2 linked regions of the Endozoicomonas sp. GU-1 genome follow. The protein of the gene in region 1 interacts with the protein of each later gene in a pairwise test. Links are inferred from orthologs where the notes say so. Each region holds a gene or a part of one and is shown on either strand. Other genes may lie near its edges. The genes, in order: cysE and cysK.

Region 1 (14,446 bases):
TGGTGAGGTTCGGCATCAGCAGTTTTCTGATATAGAAAGTCTGCTTGAGCCCGGTGACCTGTTGGTGCTGAATAATACCCGGGTGATTCCGGCCCGTTTGTATGGTCAGAAAGAGACGGGTGGCAAAATTGAGGTGCTGATTGAGCGGGTGGTGGAGGATAACCTGGCGCTGGCCCAGGTTAGGGCCAGCAAGTCGCCAAAGCCGGGCGCTGTGTTATTGCTGGCAGATGGCGCGGTGCGTGTTGTTGTGGAAGGGCGTCGGGATTTTCTGTTTATTCTCCGGTTTGAAACATCGGTTTTACCGCTTCTGCTGGAACATGGCCACATGCCATTGCCACCTTATATTGACCGTGAAGATGGTGATAGTGATCGTCTGCGTTACCAAACGGTGTTTGCGGCAAAGGATGGCGCGGTGGCGGCACCAACGGCAGGGCTTCATTTTGATGAAGCTTTGCTGGCGCGTCTTGAGGCCAAAGGCGTTCAGAAGGTGTTTGTGACGCTTCATGTGGGCTCAGGAACGTATCAGCCGGTTCGGGTTGAAAAGATTGAAGACCATGTGATGCACGCGGAGTATATCGAAGTTTCTGAGGCCGTCTGTCAGGCGGTGCGGGAAACCCGTGCCAGGGGTAATCGTGTTGTTGCGGTGGGTACCACGTCGGTGCGCAGCCTTGAGTCGGCCTCGGCATCCGGTGAGATTGCCCCGTTCCGGGGGGATTCCAGCATCTTTATTTATCCGGGTTATGAGTTTCGCAGTGTGGATTTGATGGTGACCAATTTTCATCTGCCGCAATCCACCTTGTTAATGCTGGTCAGTGCTTTTGCCGGTCGGGAAAATGTGCTGGCTGCCTATAAAGAAGCCGTTGAGCAAAAGTACCGTTTCTTCAGTTATGGCGATGCCATGTTGCTGACCCGTAAGGCGGACTGAGAATGGTGCGGCAAGAGATATAAAAGAAGGGAACCACAAAGGCACAAAGACACAAAGGTTTTTTTTGTCTGTTCACAGCACACAGGAAATCGCTTTCTTTGTGCCTTGGTGTCTTTGTGGTTCACAGCTTGTGTTTTACAAAGAGCTATACAAAATTCATGACAAGAGAATGCTTTATGCAGTTTGAGCAGCTGGCTACCGATGGCAAAGCCCGTCGTGGTCGGCTGACCTTTCCCCGTGGCACGGTGGAAACACCATGCTTTATGCCGGTGGGAACCTATGGCACGGTAAAAGGCATGTTGCCAAGGGACATTAAAGAGATTGGTGCAGAAATTATTCTGGGTAATACCTTTCATTTGATGCTGCGTCCGGGCACCGACATTATTCAGAAGCATGGCGACCTGCACGACTTTAACCAGTGGCACGGTCCGATTCTGACGGACTCCGGTGGCTTTCAGGTGTTCAGCCTGGGCAAGTTGCGCAAAATTACCGAAGAGGGCGTTTCTTTCCAGTCTCCAGTGGATGGTTCCAGGGTGTTCCTGAACCCGGAGATTTCCATGCAGGTTCAGCGTGAGCTGGGTTCTGACATCGTGATGATTTTTGATGAGTGTACGCCGGGTGATGCTAATGAAGAGCAGGCGCGCACCTCCATGGAGCTTTCTCTGCGTTGGGCGGCTCGCTCCAAGGCCGCTCACGGTGAAAGTCCTTCTGCCCTGTTTGGCATTATCCAGGGGGGCATGTTTGAACAGTTGCGTGATGTGTCCCTTGCAGGCCTGACCGAGATTGGTTTTGATGGTTATGCCATTGGCGGTCTTTCCGTGGGTGAAAGCAAAGAGGATATGATGCGCATTCTCTCCCATATCACCCATAAAATTCCCGAGAGCCATCCCCGTTACCTGATGGGTGTTGGCAAGCCGGAGGATATTGTTGAGGCGGTTCGTCGTGGTGTTGATATGTTCGACTGTGTCATGCCAACCCGTAACGCCCGCAATGGTCACCTGTTTGTCGATGAAGGGGTGATCAAGATCCGCAACTCGGCCCACAAGATGGATGAGCGTCCACTGGAAGAGCACTGTGATTGCTATACTTGCCAGAATTTCAGTCGCTCATACCTGCACCATCTGGATAAGTGCGGTGAGATCCTTGGCTCCATGCTGAACACCATCCATAACCTGCGCTATTACCAGCGGGTGATGGCCGGTCTGAGAGGCGCTATCGAAGAAGATAAGCTGGAAGCGTTTGTTGCCGAGTTCTATCGCAAGCGTGGTCAGGATGTTCCTGACTGGGGTTGATATTTTCTGGATAGTCCCAACTAACAGTCTGTTCGTGTAAATCCGGATAAGGTCCTGGGCTTGATGCTTTTGGAATTGAACTCCGCCACCGCTTTTGCCCGCTTTAGGCGCAAGGGTGGGTTCCGGACTGGTTGTTTTTCAGGTAAATTGCTGCGTCAACGGTAATAATACGATTAGGAGTATTGGAATGATTCCTTTCATCAGTCAGGCACATGCTGCGGCAGAAGGTGGTGCGGCTGCTGCGGCAGCTGGCCCGGGTATGATCGGGCAGCTGGTCATGCTGGGTGGTTTTGTGCTGATCTTCTGGCTGCTGATCTGGCGCCCCCAGAGCAAGCGTGCTAAAGAGCACAAAAACCTGATTGCCGGTCTGGCCAAGGGTGATGAGGTGGTCACCACTGGCGGTATTCTTGGCAAAGTCAGCAATGTAACGGACGAGTTTGTGACCCTGCAGGTTGCCGACAATATGGAACTGAACTTCCAGAAAGGTTCTGTGGCCGCTACCCTGCCCAAAGGTACCATCAAGGCCATCAAATAAGTTTTAGAAAAGCAGCCTTGTTTGGCTGCTTTCTTTACCAAATGGACTGTGCCATAGGCCTGAAGCCCGGAAAAGACTTTCCCGGTAAAGGCCGTATAACAATGCCGCTATTGCGCATCACTATTAAATCAGGAACCGGTGAGCCATGCTCAATCGCTATCCATTGTGGAAGTACCTGCTGATTCTGGTCATCGTAGGTCTCGGGTTTATTTATGCCCTTCCCAATCTTTACCCCGCAGACCCGGCAGTACAGGTGACGGGTGCCAGTTCGTCCAGAGTGATGGATGAGCGTGTTCAGCAGCGTGCTGAAAAGGCTCTGGCAGCGGCCAATGTTGATATCAAGTCTGTTGAACTTGACGACAAGGCATTGCTGATTCGTCTGAACCGTGCTGATCAGCAGCAGTTGTCAAAATCGCTGATCAAAGAAGCGCTTGGGGATGACTATATTGTTGCCATCAATCTGGCCCAGACGACGCCGGAATGGTTAACTGCTATCGGGGCATACCCCATGAAGCTCGGGCTTGACCTGTCAGGGGGTGTTCACTTCCTGCTGGAGGTCGATACGGCAAAAGCCTTGCAGCTGAAAATGGATATTGCCACCTCCGAAATTCGAACGTCCCTGCGTAAAGACAAGCTCCGCTATCGCACCATGCCTGAGCGTGCCGATGGTGCACGACAGCTGGCATTTAATGACGTGTCATCCCGTGACCAGGCTGCCCGCCTGATCAACACAGATTTTCCTGATTTGACGGTTGAGAACGCTGACGTTAATGGTCGCCCTGTACTTTCCTATCGCTACTCTGAAACGGCCATTAAAGAGATTGAAGATTATGCGGTGCGTCAGAACCTGACCACGGTCCGTAACCGTGTCAATGAGCTGGGTGTGTCCGAGCCATTGGTTCAGCGTCAGGGTCGTAACGGCATCGTTGTTGAGTTGCCCGGCGTTCAGGATACGGCAGAAGCCAAGCGTATTCTGGGTAAGACTGCTAACCTGCAGTTCCGTCTTGAGGCGTTGCCCAATGCTTCCAGGGCCAGCACTGAGTCGTTCAGTTTCCGGGATGCCCGTCGTCCTTCGGTGGATCTTGAGCGGGATATCATCATTACCGGCGACCAGGTGTCCAGCGCCCAGTCCAACTTTGATGCCCAGACCGGTCAGCCGCAGGTTAATATCAATCTGGACAGTCATGGCGGTGCTGTCATGAACCGCGCGACCCGTAATAACGTGGGGCGGGCCATGGCGGTTATCTTTATTGAGCAGAAGCCTGTGACCAAAGTGGTCACCAAAACAGTTGACGGTCAGCAGGTTAAGGAAACAATCCCGGGTTTCCAGCAGGATGAGAGTGTTATCAGCCTGGCCACCATTCAGAGCGCGTTGGGTAATCAGTTCCGTATTACCGGCCTGAACTCCACTGCCGAAGCTTCTGAGCTGGCGTTGTTGTTGAGAGCAGGTTCCCTGGCAGCTCCGATGTATTTCGCTGAAGAGAGAACGGTGGGTCCAAGCCTGGGTGCGGAGAATATCCAGATGGGTATTCATTCCACCGTTATCGGTCTGTTTCTGCTGCTGATCTTTATGGTTGTGGTTTACCGGGTGTTTGGCGTGCTGGCAAACATTGCCCTGGCCATGAACCTGGTGCTGCTGGTGGCGGTGATGAGTCTGTTTGGTGCCACACTGACCATGCCGGGTATCGCCGGTATTGTGTTGACGCTGGGTATGGCGGTGGATGCCAATGTGCTGATTTTTTCCCGTATTCGGGAAGAGATTCGCGGTGGTCGGCCGGTGCAGCGGGCGATCCATGACGGTTTTGACCGGGCGTTTGTCTCCATCTTCGACGGTAATATCACCACCCTGCTGGTGGGTATCATCCTGTTTGCATTGGGAACCGGGCCAATCAAAGGTTTTGCGGTCACCCTGTGTATCGGTATTCTGACGTCTATGTTCACAGCCATTGTTCTGACCCGTGGCCTGGTCAACCTGACCCATGGCGGTCGTAACCTGAAGAAACTGTATATTTGAGGTGGCAGTGGTGAATGATTTGAAAGTCATCAATTTCATGCGGCTACGCTCCTACGCTTCGGTGTTGTCGCTGTTGTTAATGCTGGGCTCTGTTGGTGCTCTTGCGGTTAAGGGGATTAACTGGGGGCTGGATTTTACCGGCGGCACGCTGATTGAGCTGGTGTATGATCAGCCGGTGAAAACGGCTGATATCCGTGATCAGCTGGCAACTGCCGGTTATGATAACGTTGTCGTTCAGGAGTTTGGTTCGGCCGAGGATATTCTGGTTCGTATTCCCGGCGATGATCCGAAAATGGGGGCATCAGTTGCCGGCCTTCTGGGGCAGAACTATGACGGCAACGTTGAGGCTGTGCGCGTTGAGTTTGTCGGGCCCCAGGTGGGTGAGAGGCTGAGGGAGCAGGGCGGCCTTGGTATGCTGTTCGCCATGTTGCTGATTACGCTCTACATCGCTTTCCGTTTTCAGTTCAAATTCTCCGTTGGTGCGATTCTGTCCCTGGCTCACGATGTGATTTTTACCCTGGGTCTGTTTGCCCTGTTAGGGTTGCAGTTTGACCTGACGGTGATGGCGGCGCTGCTGGCAGTGATTGGTTACTCACTGAACGACACCATTATTGTTTATGATCGTATCCGTGAGAATTTCCGCAAGCTGAGAAAAGGGGATGCCGATGAGGTGATCAATGTCTCATTGACCCAGACTCTGGGGCGTACCTTGGCCACTTCCGGTACCACCTTGATGGTGTTGCTGGCCCTGTTCCTGTTCGGTGGCGAAATGATCCATAACTTTGCCCTGGCATTGATTGTGGGTGTGGGTGTGGGTACTTATTCCTCTATTTATATCGCATCCAATATGCTGATCTACATGAGAATCAGCAGGGAAGATCTGATTGTTCCGGTGAAGGAAAATGAAGACTCTGAGCAAATGCCATAACGCATCGGGTTGAAGAGGTTAAAAACCGGCAATTTTGCCGGTTTTTTTTTGGTCTATAGTAAGTTTCTTGCAAGGCAGGGCACCATAAATACCAATTAAAGAGGTTGCTATGTTTACGGGAAATAATTTTCATCCATATGGTCATGATGTAACCGTTAACCATCGCAGAACAGATTCGGGTGCCCGTGGAGGGGCAGATGGTTCTTTTGATAGCCGCTCTGTGAGACCTTCACAAGACTCTGCTTCGCAATATTCACAATACATGAAAGATCGGGAAACACTGTTTGGACGACCGCAGGTGCATTGTTCTGAGCATTCTCCTGGCGAGGGTGGTGACCGTCTCAGGCGTCGTGACAACATCATACAGGTATTGTCCGATAAGTTTGAGGTTAAACTGAATGGCGGTATTGAGGCAGTAACAACAGAAACCGGTGGCAGCAGATTCAACACCGACAAGTACAGGGACGAATGGCTTACCGGGCCAGAACCGAACAGTGTGGTTGTGGCAAATGGGACACCACTTGATTCTACCTATGCGTGTTTGAATGGCAGAAATGGCTCCACCCAGGTGGTAAAAGTATTGAGACGAAATGATGTTGCCCCTGAAACAGCCTGTTTAACGCAGGTGATGAGAAGTAATTGCCAACTGCCTTCCTCTGAGATGACGATTGATTTAACGCCGGTGGTTGTCACTGATGACTGCTGGGATTCAGTGGCGCTTCATATTCAGCTTCTCACGACTGCCAAAAGTGCCCCCCGGGCCTCCGGTGGGCGCGAGCCAGTGACCAAGACCTGGCAAGCTATTTCAGGGGCATTTCTGCAAATGTGTCACCGTTCCGGTTGTCCACTGCAAGACTCCCGATCCTATTTATTCAAGGATGGTGATCATTTTTTGGTGGCCAGTGTAACGCTCAGATCCACTGGCGATGTCCGGGAGTCGACTGTTGGCCTGCTGGCCAGGGATGCCCGGGTTTCGAGTATTACCGTTAATGCCAGTTTAAGAAAAAAACTGAACATTACTGATATTCCTGCGGCCATCAATATCGGGAAGCTTGCCGAAAAGTTTGACTACAATGGTGAAGCTTACGGTATTGGTGGTGCGAATGAGGCCATTCGACAGTTTATAGATGCGTTTATCAGTCCACGACTGGTGCCGGATAAGCTGAAAAATACCATGAAATGCCAACTGACCAGGGGTGGGATTCTTTCGGGGCCTCCGGGTACGGGTAAAACGCTGTTTATCCGGGTTATTGAGTCCTTACTCAAGGAAAATGGCTTTACCGTATCGACCCGGATTATTTCCGGGCCGGAGGTTTTTAACAAATATGTCGGTGAGTCAGAGCAACGGGTCAGAGCGATTTTTTCAGATGATGGTCCGGAAAATAAACAGAGTATTCGTCTGGTGTTAATTGACGAAATCGATTCGATGCTGCCGGCCAGGGGGAGGGCGGGCGATAATGGCACCGGGGATAAAGTCGTTAATCAGTTTCTGACCTGCCTGGATGGAATTGAGGAGCAAAGTGGCCTGATTGTTTTCGGCACAACCAATCGGCCAGACCTGATTGATCCGGCCGTGATGCGCCCCGGGCGCATGGATATGCAGATGAAGTTTAATTTGCCAGAAGGCGACCAGCGTCTTCAGATTTTAAAGATTCAGACCAGGAATCTGTCGGATGGCGGGATGTTGAATCCGGATGTCTCTCTTGAAGAGCTGGCGAAAAATACCGCTGGCTTCAGTGGTGCTGAACTGGGATCCCTGGTGGAGAAGGCGATGCAATCTGCTCTGCGCAGGGGGCAGGGGCTGGCAGAGAGTGACACTTTTTTTTGTCCTCAGGCGCTCAGTCAATTAGCGACACTGGATGTCTGCACGGCTGATTTCAAATGGGCTTTTACCCGGGTTCAGCCGCAGTTTGGGAAAAGTAATTTCATGTCCCTGGCGGGGAAAAGCTTCGAGTATGATGGCTATTTACCAGAAATGGTCAGTCAGCTTAAGACGACGCTGGCTGATTTTAAGCGGGATGATTCCCGCTCTACCCTGCGTATTCTTATTACCGGTCCTCAGGGTAGTGGTAAATCAACACTGGCTGCCCTGGCGAACCATGAGTTTGGTTCTTTTTGCAGCTATGTGTCGGCCACCGATGTGGTCAAATCCAGGGAACGCACCAGACCGCTGAATGATGTATTTGCACAGCGGCGTAATCATCAGACCAATCCTGACTGTCATTATGTCGTGATTATTGACGATTTTGATACCATGATTAACTACGATGGTGCTTTCTATGACCGTGCCATGGTGTCTGTGCTGGATGCTCATACCAAGCAATCTTTGCAGGGGCTGGAGGGAGGGAAATTGCTCACGCTCGTTACCGCGACAGCGCATGAAGAGGGAGGGGGGGATTTTCTTTCCCGCCTGTTTCCCGACGATCTGGTGTTCAAAACGATCGGTAAGGAGAAGCTGGAAAATATATTGCCTGCTGATCATGGGCAGGGAAGATCTGACTGAGGTAAGGGAGAAGTGAGGCGGAATAGCCTCACTCTACATGGAGTCAGTAGCGGAACATGCCTTCGGTAACGAAAGGTCTGATGCGCTTCAGTACTTCTTTGAAGCAGCCACTGTTGCCGGCAACGATCTGGTTGTTCTTCATGTAGGTATGACCACCTTTGAAGTCACCAACCAGTCCGCCCGCTTCCTGAATCATCAGTACGCCTGCGGCCATATCGTAGTCCTGCAGGCCGATTTCCCAGAATGCATCCAGACGACCGGCAGCCACATAAGCCAGGTCAAGGGCCGCAGAGCCAGCGCGACGGATACCAGCAGTATCCCCCAGCAGGGTTCTCATCATGTTCAGGTAGCTGTCCAGGTGGTTGATGCCCGGTTGCATGAATGGGATGCCGGTACCGATCAGTGCGCCGTCCAGATTTCTCCGGTTGCCAACGCGAATGCGTTTGCTGTTCAGGGTGGCACCGTGGCCACGGCTGGCGCAGTACTCTTCTTCCTTGAGCGGGTCGAGAATAACGGCGTGCTCAAGGCGTCCGCGGTATTGAACCGCAATGGAAACCGCAAAATGAGGGATGCCATTGATGAAGTTGGTGGTGCCGTCAAGCGGGTCGATGATCCAGAGGTAATCTTTACCTTCACCCTTGCCTTCACGGTGTCCGCTTTCTTCACCGTAGAAGCCATGGTCAGGGTAGGTTTTGCTCAGAGAGGCGATAATGGCCTTCTCAGCAGCCTTGTCCACCTCAGTTACAAAGTCGTTACGGCTTTTGAATTCGATATTAACGTGATCGAGATCTTTGTAGGCGCGGGCTATGATTTCGCCAGCCTGGCGTGCTGCACGCAGCGCCATATTAACCATCGGTTGCATAGGCTTAGTTACATCTGAAATGTGAAAGATCGTATGGGGGTGGGATTGTACCGGATTCAACGATCCGATTGTATCCTGGACTGTGAAAATGACCGTCTTTCAGAGGAGGCAACATTTTCACGAAAAAGTGGGGGCGCATTCTGACAGGATGCCCTTTAACTTGCAATGGAGTATGTGCGCCTGCCGGTCGGTAGTTTTACTATAAGCTTGGCATTGGCCGTAATTTGAGTACACTGACTGGCTGATACTACGAAGCTAGAGATTCCTGCGGTGCTCGACAATTTTTCCGAGAATATTTCCATAGTACTGGTCAATCCTTCCCATCCCGGTAACATCGGGGCTGCCGCCCGTGCCATGAAAACCATGGGGTTAAGCCAGTTATGTCTGGTCGCGCCGGATGAGTTTCCATCCGGCACCGCAACAGCGCTGGCTTCTGGCGCTGACGATATCCTGAGAAATGCCAGGGTTTGTGCAACATTGGATGAGGCCCTGGCGGATTGTCAGTTTGTGGTGGGTACCAGCGCCCGGGTAAGAGGCGTTTCTCTCCCGCTGGTGGACCCCCGAACATGTGCCCGGAGCATTATTGACGAAGCAGTGACCCATAAGGTTGCCCTGATTTTTGGCCGGGAAGATAAAGGCCTGACCAATGATCAGTTGCGACGCTGTCATCTGCAGGTTCATATCCCAACCAATGAAGAGTTCAGCTCTCTCAATCTGGGGGCGGCGGTACAGGTACTCTGTTACGAGTTGCGGATGATGCAGTTGCTCAGTGCCGATGCCCTTGAGATGCCCGAGCCCCGCAGCCATGAGTTGGCAAATATGGAGGATATGGAGCGTTACTATGACCATCTGTACCAGGTGTTGCTGGAGATTGGTTTTCTCGATCACAGCAGTCACGAGAAGATTATGGCCAAATTGCGTCGCCTTTATGGGCGGGTTCGTCCGGATCGTGTGGAGCTGAGTATTCTTCGGGGGGTTCTGTCAGAAACCCAGCGATGTCTTGCCACGAAAGAAACAGAATGAGCAGGGCAGGGATAATAACAGACAGGCGCAGACCATGTTTGAGCGAATAAAAGAAGATATTAAAACAGTAATGGACCGGGATCCGGCGGCACGGAACACCTTCGAGGTGGTTACCAACTACCCCGGGCTGCACGCGTTATTGCTGCACAGAGTGTCGCATAAACTCTGGACGTCGGGGTTTTTCTGGCTGGGGCGCATGCTGTCAACATTTAATCGCTGGTTAACCGGTATTGAGATACATCCGGGCGCTACCATTGGTCGACGCTTTTTTATCGATCATGGTATGGGGGTTGTTATTGGAGAAACGGCGGTCATACACGATGATGTCACTCTTTATCATGGTGTGACGCTGGGAGGTACTTCTCCCAATAAGGGCAAGGAGCATCCGGCGAACCAGGGTAAGCGGCACCCGACTTTGGCTAATGGCGTCGTTGTGGGAGCTGGCGCAAAAGTGCTTGGACCATTTGTGGTAGGAGAAGGAGCGAGAGTTGGGTCAAATGCGGTGGTTGTGCGTGCAGTTCCGCCGGGGGCAACCGTTGTTGGTATTCCCGGCAGGATTGTGAAGAAGTCGGAGGTGACGGATAGCAATGGTGAACGCCGTCATGCCAATGCGGAAAAGATGGCGGAGAAAATGGGTTTTGATGCCTATGCCGTCACATCTGAAATGCCTGACCCTACCGCCCATGCCATCTCGGCTATGCTGGATCATCTGCATGAAGTGGATTCCCGCTTTGATACTTTGTGCCAGGTGTTAAAAGACCATGGTCTTGAGTGCAAGGTGCGGCCATTGCCAGAGTTAAAGAAAGAAGACTTTGCACCTGTGAAAGAGGAAATTACTTCATCGCTACCGTAGCTGTGAGTTAATTTAAACTGAAGGTATTGCATTTTTTAGAAGTGTTGATAATATGCGCGGCACTTCAGTCGGTTAGCTCAGTTGGTAGAGCACCACCTTGACATGGTGGGGGTCGCTGGTTCAAGTCCAGTACCGACTACCAGATTTTTATCTCTCCTCAGTAATATTCTGCATTGCCAGCGATGGCCATTTTGACGATTGGCATTGTTAATCTTAACTTCGTGTTGTCTATTCTCAATCCTTTTGGATTCGTATTCCAAATTTGCAGTCTGGGTCCATGAAGTACGCAATCATCGCTTGCACATTTGGAAATCTTTTTGGGTTGACACAACTGTCATTGAGCTCGGCTATTGATCCATCGGTTCGTTTTACCAGTGTGCAGAAATGTTTAGCATTCTGGTCGACACAGACAGCCGTCCAATTCTGTTGCAATACCTTTGCCATTGATGATTTGGGAATGATGTCATAATTTACGTGTAGCTCATCTGGAATACCAAATAACCATGAAGGGAAAGTGTTTCCACGATCAATGGGATTATTAAATTCCTCTGGAAGGTGTCTGGTGCGATTGTCTGTTTGTTTTGTTGATAGTTGGTATTTATAGAAGCTGCTCCAGTCCTTGGCCAGGTTAATAGCTTTTGCACGTTCTTTGCTTTCTATATCTTGTATTCTTTCTTCCTCACGATGCAATTGATCTTGCAACTTGGCTAAATCTTCTTTATGTCCCTGTAGGAGTAGTTCATTAAGAAAAATAGACTCCGCTTTCTCCTTTATCTTTTTTTTATGGGCTTCTGGGTCTTCCTTTTTTAGGTCTTCAATAGTGGCACGTTTTTCTTTATTGTCGATGGCTGTTTGTCTTATTAGACTTTCAAGATCTGCCCGTTCCTTACGAAGATGTATAAGGCTATTTTGAATTTTACGTTTTTCTTCAATCTCTTCGTTCGTTATAGGGTGTGTTTCCGGGCGAAGAGCATCCTCGCCAATAAGCTGGTAGGCAGTGACGAAAAAGAGATAAGTCTGGTTATGTATTTCACACTGATTTTGTGAGATTGGCAGGCAATCATAGTATCTGTTTTTAATGCCTTTCAGGGGAAGGTCTTCTGGTTTTGCGTCGGGTGATCTGGCTGCATGGTACATGCTTCTTTGCATTTCTTTTAATTTGTCTAAATCATTCTGCAGTTTCTGGGTGTTATTGCACCATTGACCGCTTTTGAATTGCTCGCGGTAGAGAGCAAATGTTTTTTTGAGTGCGCTGCGAATACGTGATTTTGTCTTGGGGGCCCAGCGAGAAGCATTATCAGGGCCGGGAATGTTTATCAGATCAATTTCAGCATCGATATTGTCCAGGAATTGTTGGATTTGCCATTGCACCTTCCCTGAAGGGGGTTGTGCAGCAGTTATTGTTGGTTGTGTCAGTTTTTTTTCGCTTTGATATTCACGCGGTTCAAGGGGCTTTTGTTTGATGGGTGAGCTTTTGCGTGTTGCAAGAGGTTTTTTGTGAGGCGTGTGCGGTATAGATGCTTTTAGCAAACCTGGTGTTGCCTTGGCATGATTCTTGGGAAAGGTCTTATCTTTGCCCCGTAACGCAGGTTTATCCCATTGGGCGGCAGATGTTGCTTTTGTCCATTCAGTGTAATGTTCTTTTATGGCTCTGTAATATGGTAGTTTGGCACAGGTTAAATCTATTTTGAACTCACCATTTTTTCCGGGCATGTAGTGAATTTGCCCATCCAGCGATGTAATGGCTTCGGCATCATCGTTAAAGTACGCACTATCTGTCTGGTTTTCCAGAAGGCTTTTAAGTCTTTTGTAGTGTTCATCCGTCAGCAGGTTTTCAGATCTGGATGATGCATTGGCTGATGCCGTTCGTGGGTCAGGAGCCGGGTATTTTTCTTTTAGTGTTGCATCATTGGCTGGCCTGACCAGGGATTTGCTGGCGTTGTGCGGTGCAACCCTGAGTTGCGCGAGGCTTTTAATCTGTGGAGGGAGTTTGTCGTAAAATGCCTTCGCAAGCGCTAGATTGAGTGGGCTGTTTTTGTGTTCGCCAATCTCTTCGTTGACAATGCAGATAACCCTTCTTCTATTGCTTATCAGGCATGTGTGTTCAGTGTCCAGTCGATATGTATCGTCTAAAAGGCGTTGCTCGAGTTGTGCAGAAAAGCTTTGGATCAGGGCTGTGTAGAGTTGAGTATCCATTGTTGCAATCCTTGGGTAAATAAGTAGTTAACCAAATGAAATCATATATTTCTGGCTAAGTGGGCAGTCACTCTGCGGCGTTGCAACTCCGGTCACATAGCTACGGCTATGCTCCCTACGTTGCGCCTTGCATAGCAACTGCCCACTTAGCCAGAAATATACGATTACTTAATGGTTCTCGGTTGATTCCTTTGTGAGGGAGTCGCAGTTTCTAGACAGGTATTTTCTCTAAAAGATCCCCGGTTAACGCTGTTGTCAGTGAAACTAACTCAGCAGGAGGGGAATTTGCTGGTCAATTGTGGTGTGCCAGCTACTGGGAAAAGTGTCTTTGAAAGTTGGAACTGCTTTCTATAAAATGCCGAAAAAATATATGAATCTGCTTTTTAACATCTTTTTCATCTCCGATTTATTTGACAATTTGTTTAAGTTTTATCGCTAATAGTTGACTGTTTTGCTAAGGTATTTCATAATGCTTCGCAAGTACCTTGAGTCTGTAAATATTCTGCTGTCCGGGGAGTCACAGTTAAGAATCCTGGGCTTAAGGTGATCATGAACGGATAAAGAGTGATAACTCTGCCTGAATAGCAAGAGAGATGCTGTATGAGATTGACGACCAAAGGACGTTATGCGGTGACCGCCATGCTGGATCTGGCACTTCATTCCGATCAGGGGCCGGTTTCTCTCGCAGATATATCGGATCGTCAGGAAATCTCTCTCTCTTACCTGGAACAGCTGTTTTCCAAGCTCCGTCGTGGTGATCTGGTTTGCAGTGTGCGGGGGCCCGGGGGAGGCTACCGACTCAGTCGTGGTACTGAAGCTATTTATGTTGCCCAGGTGATCGATGCTGTTAATGAGTCCGTAGACGCTACAAAGTGCAAGGGGGCAGGCGGTTGCCAGAAAGGTGTAACCTGTCTGACCCACCACTTGTGGCAGGACCTGAGTGAGCAGATTCATTCGTTTCTTGGAGGGATCAGCCTCGCTGATCTTGTTGCGCGCAGGGAAGTGCAAAGTGTTGCTATTCGTCAGGATGAGCAGCAAGACAACAAAATTGCCGCTGACACCATCCTGTAAGGCATCTTTTTACAGAGCTTTCAAGATGCGTGTGTAGTGGCATGATGATTTTAACCCTTTGCGAATCAAGGGTATTGAGCGTACTGACCGCCTGGAGATGTACCAGATGAAATTACCTATTTATCTCGATTATTCCGCAACAACGCCAGTTGACCCGCGAGTGGCTGAGAAGATGATTCAGTGCCTCTCTCTTGAAGGTAATTTTGGTAACCCGGCTTCCCGCTCCCATGTCTTTGGCTGGCGT
Region 2 (17,529 bases), 1.7 Mb from region 1 along the record:
TTTACTTCTAAGTAGCCAGAAACAGATGTTTTCATATGGTTAACTATCTATATAGTGCTGGTGTGTGGCATTTCAAGGATGAACTGTCAATCGTAACTGTGAAAACGTCTTTTTATTTAATCAACAGGAACCAATCATCCTTATTGCCAGTCTATTATTTTTGAGCCAGGCATTATGAGGATGAACTGAATGAACTGTTTACCAGGGATCAGCCGGTTAAGTTTCAACCGGCAAAGCCCTCAAAATGTTTCGACTCCAACAGATGCCTACCAAAAAAAACCGCCAAACACCATCAATCCGTTTAAGCACGGACAAATAGAAACAATAAGCTCACCAACCCGGCATTTACAAAGTTTCGATAGCCTGCCCGGAGACTTCGTAAGAAAAACATTCTCTGCGCAAGTACCCTCAGAAAGCCAGTGGATCGAACTGGCTTTGCGCAAAGCAGAACCCGAGACGCCCCGTATGAGCACATTCCAACCGGTATCTGAGCCAGCAGATAACTGTTACCCGCAAATCAAACCCGACACCGATAAACAACAGGCATCAGAACCCCATGGCCACCATTGGACTGCTAGCACCTATACCAAAAGACTCTCCCCCATTCCTGAATGAACCTTCCCCTTCCCTGAAACAGGAAGCATTCATGCAGGGAGGCAAAAGGCTCCTGGGAGGCCTGTGTCAGCCCAGAGATGGCACCCTCCAGATCAGGGAGGCCATCCTTCCCGACGCATTTCCATCGCGACGGTAAGAATAGAAAAGATCAGACTGGTCATAACTACAGAACTCACCACCGTACACCTTGTTAATGCCGAGTCCGTTCAGCCGCCTGCGCGCCAGCAAATAAAGATCGGCAAACCAGCGATCACCACGGCCGGGAATAAATACTTCCGAGCAGCCAGTATCTGCCGCCAGAAACTGCTCCCTGACTTCCGGTCCAACCTCAAAATTATGCTGACCGATGGCAGGCCCCAGCCAAGCCATAACGGTTTGGGGTGGCACTGCCATGGAATGAACCGTCGCTTCAAGAACCCCGGCCACTAACCCTTTCCAGCCAGCATGAGCTGCCGCGACCACCGTTCCTTTCAGGTTACAGAACAGAACCGGTAAACAGTCTGCCGTCAGCACAGCACAGGCTGCGCCCGGTTGGCGGGCAACCGAAGCGTCTGCTTTCGTTTCCTGGTGATCAGCATTGGCATCGGCAACGGCAACACCATGCACCTGTCTTAACCACAGCGGGGATGTGGTCAGATCAAGGTCCTGCTCCAGTCGCTGCCGGTTTGCCCGAACCGTGTCCTGGTCATCACCACAGTAGAGCCCGAGGTTGAAGCTGGAAAAACCAGCGTCACTCAGCCCACCCTTTCGGGTAGTCACCAACGCTTTAACACCCTCCGGCGCAGGCCAGTCGGCCCACAGGTAGCGCTCACTGCTCACCCACATTCTCCTCTGTCTTAATCTGAGAGCGGCTCATTGGCAGCCAGACTGTCCAATAACATCTGGAAATCATCGGTCAGGGGCACCTCCCATTCCATATACTCTCCCGTGGCCGGATGTATCAGACCAAGCTGACGGGCATGAAGGGCCTGTCGTCTGAAGGCTCTCAGAACGGCTTCCAACGCAGCCGGACATGACTTGGGCAACTTCAGCCCCCCACCGTAAAGGTCATCACCCACCAGGGGGAAGTGCTGGTGACTCATATGCACACGGATCTGATGAGTTCTGCCCGTTTGCAGGTTAAGCCGGATATGGGTGTGCGCCTTATAACGTTTCACTACCCGGTAATGGGTAACCGACGGTTTGCCACCGCGCACAACGGCCATCTTCAAGCGGTTTTGCGGGTGTCGGCCGATCGGCGCATCAACCACACCCCCTCCCGTCATTACCCCTCGCACAACCGCCTCATATTCACGATGAACCGTACGATCCTGCAGCTGTGCAACAAGGTCGGTGTGCGCTGCCAGGGAACGGGCAACCACCATCAGGCCGGTGGTATCCTTATCCAGCCGGTGCACAATACCAGCCCGGGGCAACGCTGCATTATCCGGATAGTGGTACAACAGGGCGTTGAGCAGCGTCCCGGTATAGTTTCCCGCAGCGGGATGCACCACCAGACCTGCAGGCTTATTGATCACCATGATATGGTTATCCTGATAAACAACGTCCAACGGGATATTTTCCGCGGCCCATTGCCCTTCAGGCTGAACCTCAACGGACAGAGATAACTGTTCCCCGCCATAGAGCTTCTCTTTTGGTTTTCGGGCATCGCCATCCACCACCAGAAAGCCCTCACGAATCCACTCCTGAAGCCGGGCCCTGGAAAACTCCGGAAAACAGGCCGCCGCTATCTGATCAAATCGACGACCACCCTGATCATCAGGCACCGTGACACTCTCTTTGATGACATGTTTAGTAACTTCGCCCATTCAGCAACACTCAGTTCATAAATCTACTTTCAGTACCGACAACGCAAACCGCACATGCCTGTAACCAGAACGCCGTAAAATCTTGTCTTTCGTTTTCCGGCAGACTATGTTTAAATGCAGGTTTAGTAAGTCTTTTATCGGTTTGAAGAGTTTACCACAAGAAGACTCTCAAGCCTGAGTGGTTGTCGAAAGCGACAGAAATTGATGTGTAAAGAGCACGGGACAAGTACGGAAACCAATCAACACCATGACCATCTTGACTGCAAAATTGCCCAGGCTACTGCCCCCGTTTCTCACCAGATCCATTTTGATGGTGTTTGCCACTGTTCTTCTGGCGGGTTGTGCATCCACCGAAAATAAAGAGCAACTCCCGGAAGCCCTGTCTGAGCCCGAGCTTTACCAACTGTCCAGCAAGGCACTTGAGGACGGTCGCTATTCCGAAGCCATTAAATCTCTGAGAACCCTGGAGTCCCGCTATCCTTTTGGTGCATTTGCTGAACAGGCACAACTGGATATCATTTACGCCTATTTCAAAAATGCCGAGCCGGAGGCCTCCAGAGCTGCCGCTGACCGTTTTATCCGCCTGCACCCGCAGCACCCTGACGCAGACTACGCCTATTACATCAAAGGGCTGGCGTCCAACACTGCGTCCATGGGCCTGCTGGAGCGATACCTGCCAATGGATCTGACCCGCCGTGATCCTGGCCAGGCGCGGGTATCTTTTAACGAGTTTTCTGAATTGCTGAGCCGTTACCCTGAGAGTAAATACGTGCCGGATGCCCGCCAGCGCATGGTTGCCCTCCGTAACCGGCTGGCTGAGTACGAAATTCATGCCGCTAACTATTATCTGAAACGTAAGGCCTATGTCGCTGCGGTCAACCGTGGGCGCTATGTTGTCGAGAATATGCAACAGACACCCGCCGTTCCCGAAGCCCTGGCCATTATGGTCGAAGGCTATCAACATCTGGAACTGCCAGAACCCGCCGGTGAGGCCCTGGAGGTGTTAAGGCTGAACTACCCGAACCACCCGGCGCTGGACAAGAATGGCAATTTTGTAGGTTACAAGGTGTTTGAAGACGTGGATCCATCCATCTGGAGCACGCTAACCTTCGGCCTGATTGGCCGCTCCAAACCCAAAATTCAGGACGCACCTCCGCCACAGCCACCTGTGGTGAATTGAGGCGATATACCTTTTCCAAGTCTATCTGGCTAGCACATGACCAAAACCGTTAAATGCCCACAGTGCGGAAAAGCCGTGAAGTGGGTTCCCGAAAGCAAGTACCGTCCCTTTTGCTCAGAACGCTGCAAGCTGATTGACTTTGGTGCCTGGGCAAAAGAAGAACATACCATTCCGGGTGATCCGGCCTTTGATGACCTGATGTCCCAAGAGCTTGATGAGGTGCCCACCCGGCATTAAGTAGTCATGTTCAGGGCCTGTTGACGCTCAAGAAGACATGCAAGCCAATAAAAAAACCGGGGATATCCCCGGTTTATGGCACTACTTTTCAAGCTTTGCTGCCATAGGCAAACAATGGCTTGAGATCAGGTGAGTCGCGAAGATTTATTCCCCCTCTCCACCATTATTAGCTTTCACAGATTCCGAATCTTGCTTATCAACAGAAACCTCTGCGCCAGGTTGGTTTCCAGTGCCATTCTGACCCGCCGGAGGCAAGAGACTCTCACCAGGTTGTTCCAATTGCAAAGACGGATCATAATTATCAAACGACAAAGGCTGTTCACCATCAACGCTACCATGAACGGATTCAGCTTCATCTGCATTATAATAGCCGAAACCTCTAGAACCCGGGCCATAACCTGGTACTTCAGCATGCGTCTTCAGAGCGTACATGCCATCACGAACACGTGCACCAAAGTCCATCAATTCATTATCAAATTGCTCCATGCGATTCAACAAAGTGTTCAACTGAATTAAATTGATACTGACAACTCTCTTATCAGCCCCTGGCGCTATAACGGTAAGGTTAAAGATTGGCTCCTTCCCATCCTCATTCATTTCAACCTTAACAACAGAGTATTCATCTAAATTGTCCAACTCGTCACAACTTACCAAATTTTCCTCAGCCAGCAAAACTTTCAAACCTTGCTTAACACTGAAATCTTTAAAAAGGTCATTCAGATATTTCTCTTGCCAGGTTTTTTGCCGTTCCTTCACCAACTCTTCTGCCATATAACGGGTTATTGTCTGTTCCCTTTCCAACTCTTTCTCCGTAGAAATAGACCTAGTTGCTTCTCTGAAAGCATTTTGTATATTATCAACTGCGACTTTCTTGAAAGTTTCAGCTTGATTCTTGTAATGAATAGCAACAGCCTTGTAGTTTTTCAGATCTGCCCCCAGTGCTGCCTGGTTCTGTTCCCGAACTTTCAGTTTCCATTCCTGAAATTTCAGTTTTATTGCCTGCTTTTCTAATTCCGCGTCCTTGGTTTTAAGTTCACCATGCTGCCTGCGGATACAACGAACTTTAGATTCGCGCTCTTTATTGAATTTATCCTGTGCCTTCTTTAAGAGCTCTTGCTTTTCTTCATGAGCAATACGAACCAGAGCGTCAGCTTGTCTTTCAGCACGAGTATTAAGATCCTCATTTTCAAGCTTTGCTTGCTTGGCATCCGCTTCTGCAGCAGAAACTCTCTTAAGCAGTGCTTCTTTATCCGTTTTCAGGGCTTCTTTTTCCGCTGTCAGGGCTGCAAATTCCTCCGTGGTCGGAATTTTCTTTTCAACTGCCTGTGTGGTTTCAACACGCCTGTCAGAAAGGTCTTTACCTCTAATACCGTGGATGGCATCACCAACCAGGGAAGGCAAGATTCCAAAAGGCACAAAGACTGCAGCAACTGCACGTCCGAGCCATTTACCGAATGTGCTTCCTTCGTCGAATTTTCTGGAAACACTATCGGCAACTTTGTGGCACCATCTCACGATGGTCCAATCTCTTTTGTGGGGTTCCACAACGATTACTTGAGGTGCAGGTGCACCGATTGAACTAGGCATAATAACTTCCTCTATTGGTTGTTTGTGATTTTTTTTAAGTGATACTGGTGTTTTAGAGAGGAAAATTATGAGTTGGTTCAATAGTCAGTTATAATTTTTAGGAATTAAAAAAATTCTAGTTATTTAAAAGTCATAATAAAAGCAAAACTGACCAATAATTGATAGGCCCTATAGCTCTGAGCAGGCGTTCCGAAGCCAGAGAAAATCAGCCCCAAAAAGCCTGAATGGCAGCAATTCCCCGGGCACCCAGCTGCCGGGCAAGATGCGCATCTTCTGGATTCATCCCCCCAAGCCAGAACACAGGTACTTTTGCTATGCCAGTCAGCATTTTAGCCCGCTCTAACCCCAGAGGGCTGGCCTCAGGATGGGAAGCGGTTGCCTTGACCGGTGACAGGGTAATAAAGTCCACCGCCATTGCCTCAGCCGCTTTGATCTGCGCCTTATCGTGACATGAGGCGACCAAAAGCTGGCCGCTATGGCGCTTTTCAGGTTTAACCGGCAAACCCAGCTGACGGGAGGTCAAATGCAGCCCATGGCACCATGACTCTGACAAAAGGGAGAAATCCCCTTTGATGATCAGCGTCCCACCAGCGGCCTGAGCGCAACTTGACAGTTCCCGTGCCAGCCGGAGATAGTCACCCGCCTCAAGCCAATGAGCCCGAAATTGAATCAGGCGAATACCGTTATCCAGCGCTGCCAAAACGCTGTTGAAGAGTGCTTCTTTTTCCGCAAAATGCCCGGTAATCATATAATGGTCAGGAAGTTGCAGCGCCCGGAGAATCACCTTATTGGCTTCAGGAAACTCATAGTCATTAAGACATTCCTTCTCAACCCACTGAATCAACTGACCTTCATTGCCTTTCGGCTCGCCCTGAATACCACTGACCACCCAGGTATCCAGCAATACGGACTTATCAGGGTAGTCATGGCGAATTTTGATGAGTGGTGAAAAAGTGGCAACGCCGATATCCAGCTCTTCGCGAAGTTCCCGACTCAGGGCGACCCTGATATCTTCCCCGGACTCGACTTTACCGCCGGGAAACTCCCATAATCCGCCCATGTGTTTATCTTCAGGACGCTTGGCCAGTAAAACCCGGCCATCGTCCCCAAGAATCACAGCAACTGCCACATGAACCACGTTTCTATTGTCAATAATCATTGAGGCAATGGATTCAGGTGCGATACTCGGCGTTGATCTTAACATACTCATGGGATAAATCGGTCGTCCAGATCTCTTCGGTGCAATGGCCTGCGCCCAGGGAAATCCTGATCAGAATGTCCTCCTGATCCATTACTTTCTGGCCGGCTTCTTCGGTATAACCCACTGCGGGCTGGCCACAGTCAACAATGGCAGTATCCCCCAGCCAGATGGATACACGGTCAATCTCAAGCGCAGGAATATCGGCCCGGCCAACCGCTGCCAGAATTCGCCCCCAGTTTGGGTCACTGGCAAACAGGGCGGTTTTAACCAGTGGCGAATGGGCGACGGTATAAGCCACTTCCAGGGCGTCCTGATGGGAGGCCGCCTCTGCCACTTTTACAGTGACAAATTTGGTGGCTCCCTCGCCATCCCTGACAATCGCCTGGGCAAGCTCAACGGCCACCTCGCGAAGGCTCGCCGCTAGCTTCCCGGCCAACCCGGAATCTCGGGAAGTGATTGGATCATTACCAGCCGCCCCTGTAGCAACCACCATAAAGCTGTCATTGGTCGATGTATCACCATCGATGGTGATCCGGTTAAAGGATTGGTTGGTAATGTCCAACAGCAGGTTTTGCAAAAACGTTTGTTCAACCGCCGCATCCGTTGCGATATAAGCCAGCATGGTGCCCATATTGGGCTTGATCATTCCGGCACCCTTACTGATTCCGGAGACTGTATAGGTGGTTCCCTCATGTTGAAATTGACGGCTGCTGCCTTTAGGTCGCGTATCGGTGGTCATGATACCTTCAGCGGCATGCAACCAGTTATCTTCTTGCAGATCAGACAGCGCCGCTGGTAGCGCTGCACAGAGCGTATTGACCGGAAGCTGCTCACCAATCACGCCGGTTGAAAACGGCAGGACCTGACACTCATTAACGCCGGACAACGTCGCCAGCTCGGATGATGTCTGCCTGGCTGCCACCATTCCCTGTTCACCGGTGCCTGCATTGGCATTGCCGGTGTTAATCAGAAAGTAACGGGGATCACTGGTTAAGCGCTCACGGCTTAAATGAACCGGGGCCGCACAGAAGCGGTTAAGGGTAAAAACCCCCGGCCACGGAGCTGCCCTTATCCCAGTTCATCACCACAAGATCCCGGCGGCCGGGTTTTCTGATCCCCGCCATTGCCGTTCCCAGGCGAAAGCCCCTGACCGGTTTCACTGCAGTCCATTCCCCAGAACCCGTTGCCATGATTGACTCCATTGGTGATATCGTTGCTTATTCTTGACTGATTTTGTGGTTACGCCTAGGAGCCTGTCCGAGAATAGCGCCCGTAGCGAGGATGGCAGAAAATTGAGGATAAAAATTTCGTTTTGTGAGGTGAATAGCGGGGCTATTTGCCGAACAAAACGGAATTTTTAGACCAATTTGCTGCCACCGCACGACTGCATGGATGCAGGAGCTAGAGCAACGCAGGAGCAGTTGCCGGTAGGGCAGTCTATTCTCGGACAGGCTCCTAGAGCAGATGCCGATGCACAAACAAAAACGGGTCAGCCTGTTAAAGCTGACCCGCAGTTTAAGTTACCGGCCCTGATCAGGCAATTTTACCGTGGCACTGTTTGAACTTTTTACCGGAACCACATGGACACGGATCGTTCCGCCCCACTTTACGCCCTTCCCGGACAAATGGCTGGTGAGCTTCCTCTTCAGGTGCTTCCTGCCCGGTTGCTTCTGCTTCTACACCCTGGGCCCTGGCATGCTCAAACTGCATTCTCCGGGCCATTTCCTCACGACGCTGACGTTCCATCTCAGCGGTTCGATCATCTTCCTGCACCTGCACATGGGAGATAATACGAATCGTGTCGTACTTGATATCCTCAAGCATCTGCTGGAATAACTCAAACGCCTCACGCTTGTATTCCTGCTTGGGGTTCTTCTGGGCATAACCACGCAGATGAATACCCTGTCTCAGGTGGTCCATGGTGGCCAGATGCTCTTTCCACTTGTCATCCAGAATCCGCAGCAGAATATGCTTTTCAAAGTTGCGCAGAACTTCAGCACCGGCCAGTTCTTCCTTCTTGCGGTAAGAATCGATTACCCCCTGAAGAATACGCTCACGAAGCGCCTCTTCATCCAGACGATCATCTTCATCCAGCCACTGCTGAACCGGCATACGCTCATTGAGCTCGCTGGCCAGTTTCTCTTCCAGACCTTTCACATCCCACTGCTCTTCCAGGCTCTGGGGTGGAATGTGCTGACTGATCAGGCCACTGACCACGTCTTCACGGAGTGCTTCAATACTGGAAGAAACATCCTCCGCACTGAGCAGTTCATCCCGTTGATGATAAATGACCTTACGCTGGTCATTGGCAACATCATCATATTCCAGCAGCTGCTTACGAATATCAAAGTTGCGACCTTCCACTTTACGCTGGGCTTTTTCGATGGCATTGGTCACCATGCGGTGTTCAATGGCTTCACCTTTTTCCATGCCCAGGGCTTTCATAAAGTTCTTGACCCGCTCAGAAGCGAAAATCCGCATCAGGCTGTCTTCCAGAGACAGATAAAAACGGGAAGAGCCCGGGTCGCCCTGACGACCGGAACGGCCTCTTAACTGGTTATCAATACGTCGTGACTCGTGACGCTCGGTACCGATAATATGCAGACCACCGGCTTCAAGCACCGCCATGTGGCGTTTCTGCCAATCCGCTTTGATCTGATCAATTTGCTCCTGGGCCGGGTTATCCAGCTCAGCAACTTCTGCCTTCCAGTTACCGCCCAGCATGATATCGGTACCACGGCCCGCCATATTGGTGGCGATGGTGACCGCACCGGGGCGACCAGCCTGGGCGATGATATCCGCTTCTTTCTCATGGAATTTGGCATTCAGTACCTGGTGAGCAATGCCCGCTTTATCAAGAGCTTTAGACAGATGCTCAGAAGAGTCGATAGACGCCGTACCCACCAGAACCGGACGCTCGGCTTTCACCGTTTCCTTGATATCTTCAATAATGGCGTCGTATTTTTCCGCGATCGTCAGATAGACGAGATCATTGCCATCCTGACGAACCATCTCCTTATGGGTAGGAATAACAATCACGTCCAGGCCATAAATCTGACGGAACTCGAACGCTTCGGTATCGGCAGTACCGGTCATGCCGGAGAGCTTGTCATAATTCCGGAAATAATTCTGGAACGTTGTGGAAGCCAGAGTCTGGCTCTCCGCCTGAATACGCAGCCCTTCTTTCGCTTCAATCGCCTGATGCAGACCTTCCGAGAGACGACGGCCCGGCATGGTCCGGCCGGTATGCTCATCCACCAGCAGAACTTCATTATTCTGCACAATGTATTCCACATTGCGGTTAAACAGCACATGGGCTTTCAGGGCTGAGTTCGCATGGTGCAGCAGGTTCAGGTTGTTGGAGGCGTAAAGACTTTCCCCTTCCGGCAACAAACCTTCCTGTTGCAGCAGCTCTTCAATAAACTGATGGCCCAGTTCATTCAACTCAACCTGGCGGGTCTTCTCATCGACTGAGTAATGACCGGTAAGTTCAACGGTATTGGGATCCTGGTCTTCAGGAATGGGCTCCTGCCGTTGCAGCCTGGGAACCAGCTGATTCATCTTTTTATAAAGTTCTGAGGAGTCTTCAGCCGGGCCGGAAATAATCAGCGGTGTTCTGGCCTCATCAATCAGAATCGAGTCAACCTCATCGACAATGGAGAAGAAGAGATCACGCTGGAAGCGATCTTCCTTCCGGAAGGCCATGTTGTCACGAAGGTAGTCAAAACCAAACTCGTTGTTGGTTCCGTAGGTGATATCCGCCTGATAAGCCTGACGCTTCTCTTCCGGATCCTGCTGCGGAACAACAATGCCCACGCTCATCCCCAGAAACTCATAGAGCGGGCGCATCCAGTTCGCATCACGACGAGCCAGATAATCATTCACGGTAACCACATGAACGCCCTGACCGGGAATCGCGTTCAAATAAGCAGGCAGGGTGGCTACCAGTGTCTTACCTTCACCGGTGCGCATCTCGGCAATGCGCCCTTCATGGAGGGTCATACCACCAATAAGCTGGACATCAAAATGACGCATGCCCATCACCCGCTTGCCCGCCTCACGAACCACAGCAAACGCCTCAGGCAACAGGTCATCAAGGGTTTCGCCTTTGTTGAAGCGCTCACGAAACTCTCCGGTTTTAGCCTTCAGCTCATCGTCGCTCAAAGCCGCCAGGCTTTCTTCCAGGGCATTGATTGATTTGACAATCTTGCCCATCCGTTTCAGCTGGCGGTCATTCCGGCTACCAATAACTTTCTTAATTAACGAAGCAAACATAAGTTGTTAACAGTCTCACACTCTGTTTCCGGAGCTGTCCTCCTACCGACAAATCCGGGCCGGAGCAGACAAGCGCACAATAGTCCAACATTCTATGACAATCACGGCAAAGTCTCACCTATATTAGCTGTATTTCTGTGCTGTCCATTAAGCTGAGTCGGTAAAAAATATTCAATGCTTTCAAGCTGGTTTAGATTTTTGCACTGGTATTGAACTGACGGCATACTGGTGCGCCTGAAAATCTGAACAGCCCTTTGGCAACAGAGCTCAGAAAAATATCAACCGGGGCGGCAGCAAGAGACATACCCTTATGATTTACAATTCAATTTTAGAAACGATCGGCCAGACTCCCATCGTTAAAATCAATCGCCTGGCACCGGCACACGTCAACTTCTACGTGAAGGCCGAGTACTTTAACCCTATGTCCTCTGTAAAGGACCGTTTGGCATTTGCCATCATCAACGACGCCCGGCAAAAAGGTGAACTTGAAGAAGGTCAAACCGTCGTAGAAGCGACCTCCGGTAATACAGGTATCGCCATGGCCATGGTGTGTGCGGCATTGAACCATCCTTTTGTGGCGGTTATGACCGAAACATTCTCTGTTGAGCGACGCAAAATCATGCGCGCCTTGGGAGCCAAAGTTGTACTGACGCCGGCTGCCGAGCGTGGTACCGGCATGGTGCGGGTTGCCAAAGAGTTGTCCGAGAAAAATGGCTGGTTCCTGGCTCGACAGTTTGAAAACGAAGCCAATCCTGAATATCACCGGAACACCACCGCCCCTGAAATTTTGCAGGATTTTGCCGGCCAGCGGCTGGATTATTTTGTCAGTGGCTACGGCACCGGCGGTACCATCACCGGTGTCGGTGAAGTACTTAAGGCTGCCCGTCCAGACATCAAAATCATCTGCACCGAACCTGCCAGTGCGGCATTGCTCAGTGGCAAAGAGTGGGCACCGCACAAGATTCAGGGTTGGACACCGGATTTTATCGCCCCGGTCCTTAACCGTGACGTCATTGATGAAGTATTGCCGGTTGATGACGTGGTTGCCCGTGATACCGCGCTTGAACTGGCTCGCAAAGAAGGCATCTTCTGTGGTATCTCTGCCGGTGCAACGGTTGCGACTGCACTTGAAGTGGCTGAAACTGCGCCTGAAGGCTCTACCATTCTGGCCATGTTGCCGGATACCGGCGAACGTTACATGTCTACCTTCCTGTTTGAGGATATAGCCGAAGGTTCAGACGACGAAGTGCTGGAAACCTTAAAGTAATACTGTCTTGAGTTATTCGATACAGAACCTCGAAGACGGCTCCAGACTGTTTACAAGTACGAAGCCGTTCACCCTTGCCAATGGCCGGGTATTGGAACACTGGCAGTTGTGTTACGAAACGTTCGGTCATTTGAATAAGCCAAGGGATAATGTTGTTCTGATTCATCATGCCTTGAGTGTCGGGCCCCATGTCGCTGCCACTGAAGCCAATCCGAAAAAGGGTTGGTGGCAGGCCTTGGTGGGGCCGGGCAAAGCGGTTGATACCGACAGGTATCATGTTATTTGCATCAATAATTTGGGCAGTTGTTTTGGTTCAACCAGTCCGCTGACCATTAATCAGGTGACCGGCAAGCCCTGGGCAGGGGACTTTCCGGAGGTGGTGATGGCAGACATGGTGCACAGTCAGAAGTTATTACTGGATCATCTCGGCATTGAGAGCCTGTATGCCATGATTGGTAACTCAATGGGCGCTATGGTTTCACTGACCTGGGCAATTGATTATCCAGATTCAGTGCAAAGGTTACTGTTGACCAGTTCGTCCTATAAGGCATATCCGGCCAATATTGCTAACCGTCGGATCCAGCAGGAATCGATTCGGCTGGATCCGGCTTTTCAAGATGGCAATTATGCACCGGATGCCCGGCTGAACGGATTTCGATTGGCACGAAAGCTTGGGCTTTATACTTATCGTAACGCCGCTGAATGGAACCGACGCTTCAATAGTTTCAACAACATCGGTATGCGTGATGAGGAAATCAACAGCTATATGGATTATAACGCCGATCTGTTTTGCCGCAGCTTTGATGCCAATTGCTATTTGGTACTGACCGCCGCAATGGACCAATATGATGTGACGCAGCCATACGGATCACTCGAAGCCACTTGCGGCAGAATCACCGCTAAAACCACAGTGATTTCGGTAGAGAGTGATATTCTGTTCACTCCGCAACAACAGCAAGAGCTGTACCAGGGGCTGCTGAAGGGACGGGTGGACTGTCACTATATCAATCACCCCTCTCAATATGGCCATGATGCCTTCCTGGTAGAAACCGAAGCCTTCGATCGCTACCTGCGGGCATTTCTCGACTGAAAGCTGACGTTAAAAAAAACCGCCCTGAGGAAGAAAAAAATCAGCCTTAAATTCTACTTACTTGCTCTGTAGATATATCTCGAAGGGTCCTGAGGCTTACCATTTTTCAAGACCTCAAAGTGAACGTGTGGTCCGGTTGACCGCCCGGAACTGCCCATTCTGGCAACGGCCTGCCCTCTGGTGACAATATCACCGACCTTGACCAGGTTTTCATCATTGTGGGCATAACGTGTCAGATAACCATTGCCATGATTGACCTCCACCAGAAGCCCAAAGCCTGAGCGGGTGCCTGACCAGACAACAACACCTGCCGCCACGGAAATAATGTCTGAGCCGCGCTTACCGGCAAAATCCACACCATTATGCCAGGCACCCTTACCGGTAAACGGGTCGGTACGGCGACCATAGCGGGAAGAGAGCCAGCCTTTTCTGACGGGCAACCCCGCCAGAAATGCATCGTCGTGCAGGGTTCTGTTGGCAATAAGATTATCCAGAAGGTCCAGTTGTTCTTCACGGTTATCGATCTGATCCGCCAATTGATCAATAGCCTCAATCAGACTCACCTTGCTGTAGGCTGCTTCTGCTTCAGTAAACTCCTGAGGTCCACCCAGTGCAGGCGCTTCATTGAAGTCAAACTCACCGTCATCCAGTTTTGCCTTGCTGGTAAGGCGTTCGCCAAGGGCATCAAGTCGGGTCATACGCCCCTGAAGTTCAGACAGCCTGAGCATCAGGGCATCCAGCTGGTTTTGTGCCTGCTGACGAACCAGGCCAAGATCCTGTTGCTGTGTATCCAGAACCTGTTTCCAGTTTTTAACGCCCTCACTGGTTAACATGTGCTCCTGGTTATTGGTCAACCAGGCATACATTGCGCCACCACCAACGGCCATGGAGAGCAAAAAAGCACAGCAAAACAGAACCCCTACCCGTTTTCCACTTCCGGAATAAGTTCGGGTTTGAGAATGATCCTGGTTAACAACAATAATTTTCATCAGCAACCCTTAATGCCCAACCCGCAGCATATCTCCACTATTGTATTTCAGGAGCATGCAAAATACAGAACCAGAGGACGGATTTCCTCACTTCCACAGCTACGCTCGTCTACATCCCACCCTGCACGGGAGCCACCTGATACTGATGTTATCGTTGTAAAACGGTATTTTTTAATGCGCTCAACGACAGTTCAAGGTCAAAAAAACAGTACTCTTGAACAACATGCCCTTATCAGAAACCAGTTCGGGATAAAGACTTTTTACTGACAGCCTCCTAGAAAAAAGGCCACTATCATTGTGGCCTGATTCAAGACTAAATTTGTCCAGCCTCGCAAAAAATCACGTAATGATCAGCATTAACTCAAAAAGCAGTCATCAGGCCGTTACAGCAACGGGCTTCTGATAGGAGATCGGAGAAACCTCAGCCTCTTCGAAAGTCACTATCTCCCATAATTTTTCATTGGCAAGCAACGTTCTAACCAGTTTATTGTTAAGTTCATGGCCAGATTTATGACCGATGAACTGGCCAATCAAACTATGCCCCAGCAAATAAAGGTCGCCGATCGCGTCCAGCATCTTGTGCTTGACAAACTCATCGTGATAGCGGAGGCCATCTTCATTGAGAATTCGGTACTCATCGACAACAACCACATTATCCACGCTGCCGCCAAGGGCCAGATTCTGGGAACGCAGGTACTCGACATCACGCATAAAGCCGAAAGTACGGGCCCTGCTCACTTCCTTCACAAAAGAGGTACTGGAGAAGTCAATCGACGCTGTCTGGGAGCGGCTTTTGAAAACAGGATGATCAAAGTCAATGGTGAAGCTTACTTTGAAACCGTCGTATGGTTTGAAGGTTGCCGTTTTATCCCCATCCGTCACCGTCACATCTTCTTTGATGCGAATGAACTTCTTGGGCGCATTCTGCTCCTGGATACCTGCGGACTGTAGCAGGAATACGAATGGACCAGCGCTGCCGTCCATTATGGGAACCTCGTGGGCACTGACCTCAACGTAGGCGTTATCAATACCCAGCCCAGCCAGGGCGGAGAGAAGGTGTTCAACAGTGTCAATTCGGGTGCCGTCTTTATGCAAAGACGTGCACAGTGTCGTCTGCCCGACATTCAGGGCATGTGCCGGAATTTCAATGACCGGGTCAAGGTCTGTACGACAGAAAATGATGCCGGTATCTACGGGAGCAGGCTTAAGAGTAAGGTAAACCTTTTCACCGGAGTGAAGGCCCACGCCCGTAGCACGAATAATATTTTTCAGTGTACGCTGTCTGATCATGATAACGCTGTTCCGCGACCTGAAAGGTCCCTGTTATTTGGATGCAACGTCACATTGTAACAAAAGTAACAATTGAGACAAGTTCGCATTTATACGCCCTGATTAATCCGCCTGACGCCTCAGAAATGCCGGTATATCGAGGTAATCGACACTATCTCCGGTCGCCACCGCTGCCCGTTTACCTTCTTCCCTCGGAGCCACTTCCCCTTCCTCCTTCTTTTTGTCACGCAACAGAGGAGAAATGTCCAGCCTGCCGTAGTCAGGTGTGCCATCTTTGTTTTTTGGCGGTGCTTTTTCAACCACCTTCAACTGCTCCCTGGCAACGCCGCCCGCACCGATACCGGTTGCCACGACAGTTACCCGCAGCTCGTCCGTTAATTCCGAGTCAATAACAGTACCGATAACAACGGTTGCATCGTTAGACGCAAACTGACTTACAACGTCGCCTACCTGGTTGTACTCACCAACGGTAAAGTCAAGGCCGGCAGTAATGTTAACCAGAACACCTTTGGCTCCCTGCAGATCAACATCTTCCAGCAGCGGACTGCGGATGGCTTTCTCAGCTGCTTCTGCTGCACGGCCGCTACCCGTGGCAACTCCGGTACCCATCATCGCCATACCCATTTCTGACATCACTGTGCGAACATCGGCAAAGTCAACGTTGATGAGACCATCACGGGTAATCAGTTCAGAAATACCCTGCACCGCACCCAGCAGAACATCATTGGCAGCACCAAAGGCATTGAGCAGACTGACATCACTGCCAAGCACTGGCAGTAACTTTTCATTGGGAATGGTAATCAGCGAATCCACATGTTCCTGAAGCTCTTTCAGACCTTCTTCGGCAACCGCCATTCTGCGCTTGCCTTCAAAACCGAATGGCTTCGTGACCACGGCCACGGTCAGTGCGCCAAGCTCCCGGGCTATCTCGGCAACCACCGGAGCTGCACCGGTCCCGGTACCACCGCCCATGCCAGCGGCAATAAAGACCATATCCGCACCTTTGAGGAGCTCGGCGATACGCTCCCGGTCTTCCATCGCCGCCTCGCGACCGACATTCGGGTTCGCGCCTGCACCAAGCCCTCGCGTGATCGAGGCTCCCAGCTGCAGGTGAGTATGGGCCTGCAAATGCTGCTTTTTCAGCGCCTGGGCGTCAGTGTTTGCACAGGCAAACTCAACACCTTCGAGCTGACTATTCAGCATGTGGCAGACTGCATTACCACCACCACCACCGACACCGATAACTTTTATGACCGCTTCCTGCGGTACGTTATCCACCAATTCAAACATGGTCATCTCCTTTTTATCACCCTTAATCTAACAAATACTTACCAATACCGTTACTGAAAACCTGCGCGGCTAAACACTTAAAAGTTTTGAAACCAGCGCTTCATCTTGTCCATCAGCCCAGCATCCTGAGGTTTGCTGGCGATCGACTTTTTCAAACCGTCTTTCTGCATTTTCTGGCCGTAGTGCAACAGCCCGACACCCGTTGAATAAATGGGATTACTGACCACATCACTCAGCCCTTTCACTAACTGCGGCACACCCAGCCTGACCGGCATGTGGAAAATCTCTTCTGCCAATTCAATAGCTCCCTCGATCTTGGAAGTACCACCGGTCAGAACGATGCCTGCGGGGATCAGGTCTTCGAAACCACTGCGCCTGATCTCTGCATTAATTAACGTAAACAGCTCGTCATAACGAGGTTCTACCACCTCTGCCAGCGCCTGCCGGGAAAGCTCCCTGGAAGGTCGCTCACCGACACTGGGAACTTTAATGGTTTCATCGGCTCCAGCCAGCTGCGCCAGGGCACAGGCATATTTAATCTTTATGTCCTCGGCATTTTGCGTCGGTGTCCGCAAGGCCATGGCAATGTCATTGGTCACCTGATCACCGGCAATGGGAATCACTGCCGTATGCCGAATCGCACCATCGGTAAAGATGGCAATATCTGTCGTGCCACCGCCGATATCCACCATACAGACGC

Evidence for each region.
Region 2: the proteins of cysE (region 1) and cysK interact in binary tests that used the Escherichia coli proteins (3 or more experiments, as listed by UniProt). The link is inferred for Endozoicomonas sp. GU-1 from one-to-one orthologs.

The regions. Positions count from the first base shown.
Region 1 is NZ_CP114771.1:51,285-65,730, forward strand. What follows is about bases 9,225-12,025. They hold cysE (serine O-acetyltransferase), read left to right. Parts: upstream 9,225-10,116; coding sequence 10,117-10,935; downstream 10,936-12,025. Other genes in these bases: O3276_RS00345 (RNA methyltransferase), read left to right, coding at 9,330-10,082; O3276_RS00360 (hypothetical protein), read right to left, coding at 11,170-12,025. Outside these bases: tRNA preQ1(34) S-adenosylmethionine ribosyltransferase-isomerase QueA, read left to right, coding at 1-925; tRNA guanosine(34) transglycosylase Tgt, read left to right, coding at 1,102-2,217; preprotein translocase subunit YajC, read left to right, coding at 2,405-2,752; protein translocase subunit SecD, read left to right, coding at 2,898-4,766; protein translocase subunit SecF, read left to right, coding at 4,777-5,694; O3276_RS00335 (AAA family ATPase), read left to right, coding at 5,804-8,197; O3276_RS00340 (inositol monophosphatase family protein), read right to left, coding at 8,241-9,059; more of O3276_RS00360, read right to left, coding at 12,026-13,131; Fe-S cluster assembly transcriptional regulator IscR, read left to right, coding at 13,732-14,202; O3276_RS00370 (IscS subfamily cysteine desulfurase), read left to right, coding at 14,309-14,446.
Region 2 is NZ_CP114771.1:1,796,289-1,813,817, forward strand. The notes cover bases 10,367-13,191. They hold cysK (cysteine synthase A), read left to right. Parts: upstream 10,367-11,213; coding sequence 11,214-12,170; downstream 12,171-13,191. Other genes in these bases: secA (preprotein translocase subunit SecA), read right to left, coding at 10,367-10,903; metX (homoserine O-acetyltransferase MetX), read left to right, coding at 12,178-13,191. In the rest of the region: O3276_RS07210 (hypothetical protein), read left to right, coding at 190-615; peptidoglycan editing factor PgeF, read right to left, coding at 682-1,440; 23S rRNA pseudouridine(1911/1915/1917) synthase RluD, read right to left, coding at 1,452-2,423; O3276_RS07225 (outer membrane protein assembly factor BamD), read left to right, coding at 2,671-3,603; DNA gyrase inhibitor YacG, read left to right, coding at 3,640-3,840; O3276_RS07235 (hypothetical protein), read right to left, coding at 3,985-5,427; O3276_RS07240 (Nudix family hydrolase), read right to left, coding at 5,633-6,637; more of secA, read right to left, coding at 8,162-10,366; more of metX, read left to right, coding at 13,192-13,260; O3276_RS07265 (M23 family metallopeptidase), read right to left, coding at 13,314-14,249; lpxC (UDP-3-O-acyl-N-acetylglucosamine deacetylase), read right to left, coding at 14,625-15,539; cell division protein FtsZ, read right to left, coding at 15,642-16,829; cell division protein FtsA, read right to left, coding at 16,907-17,529.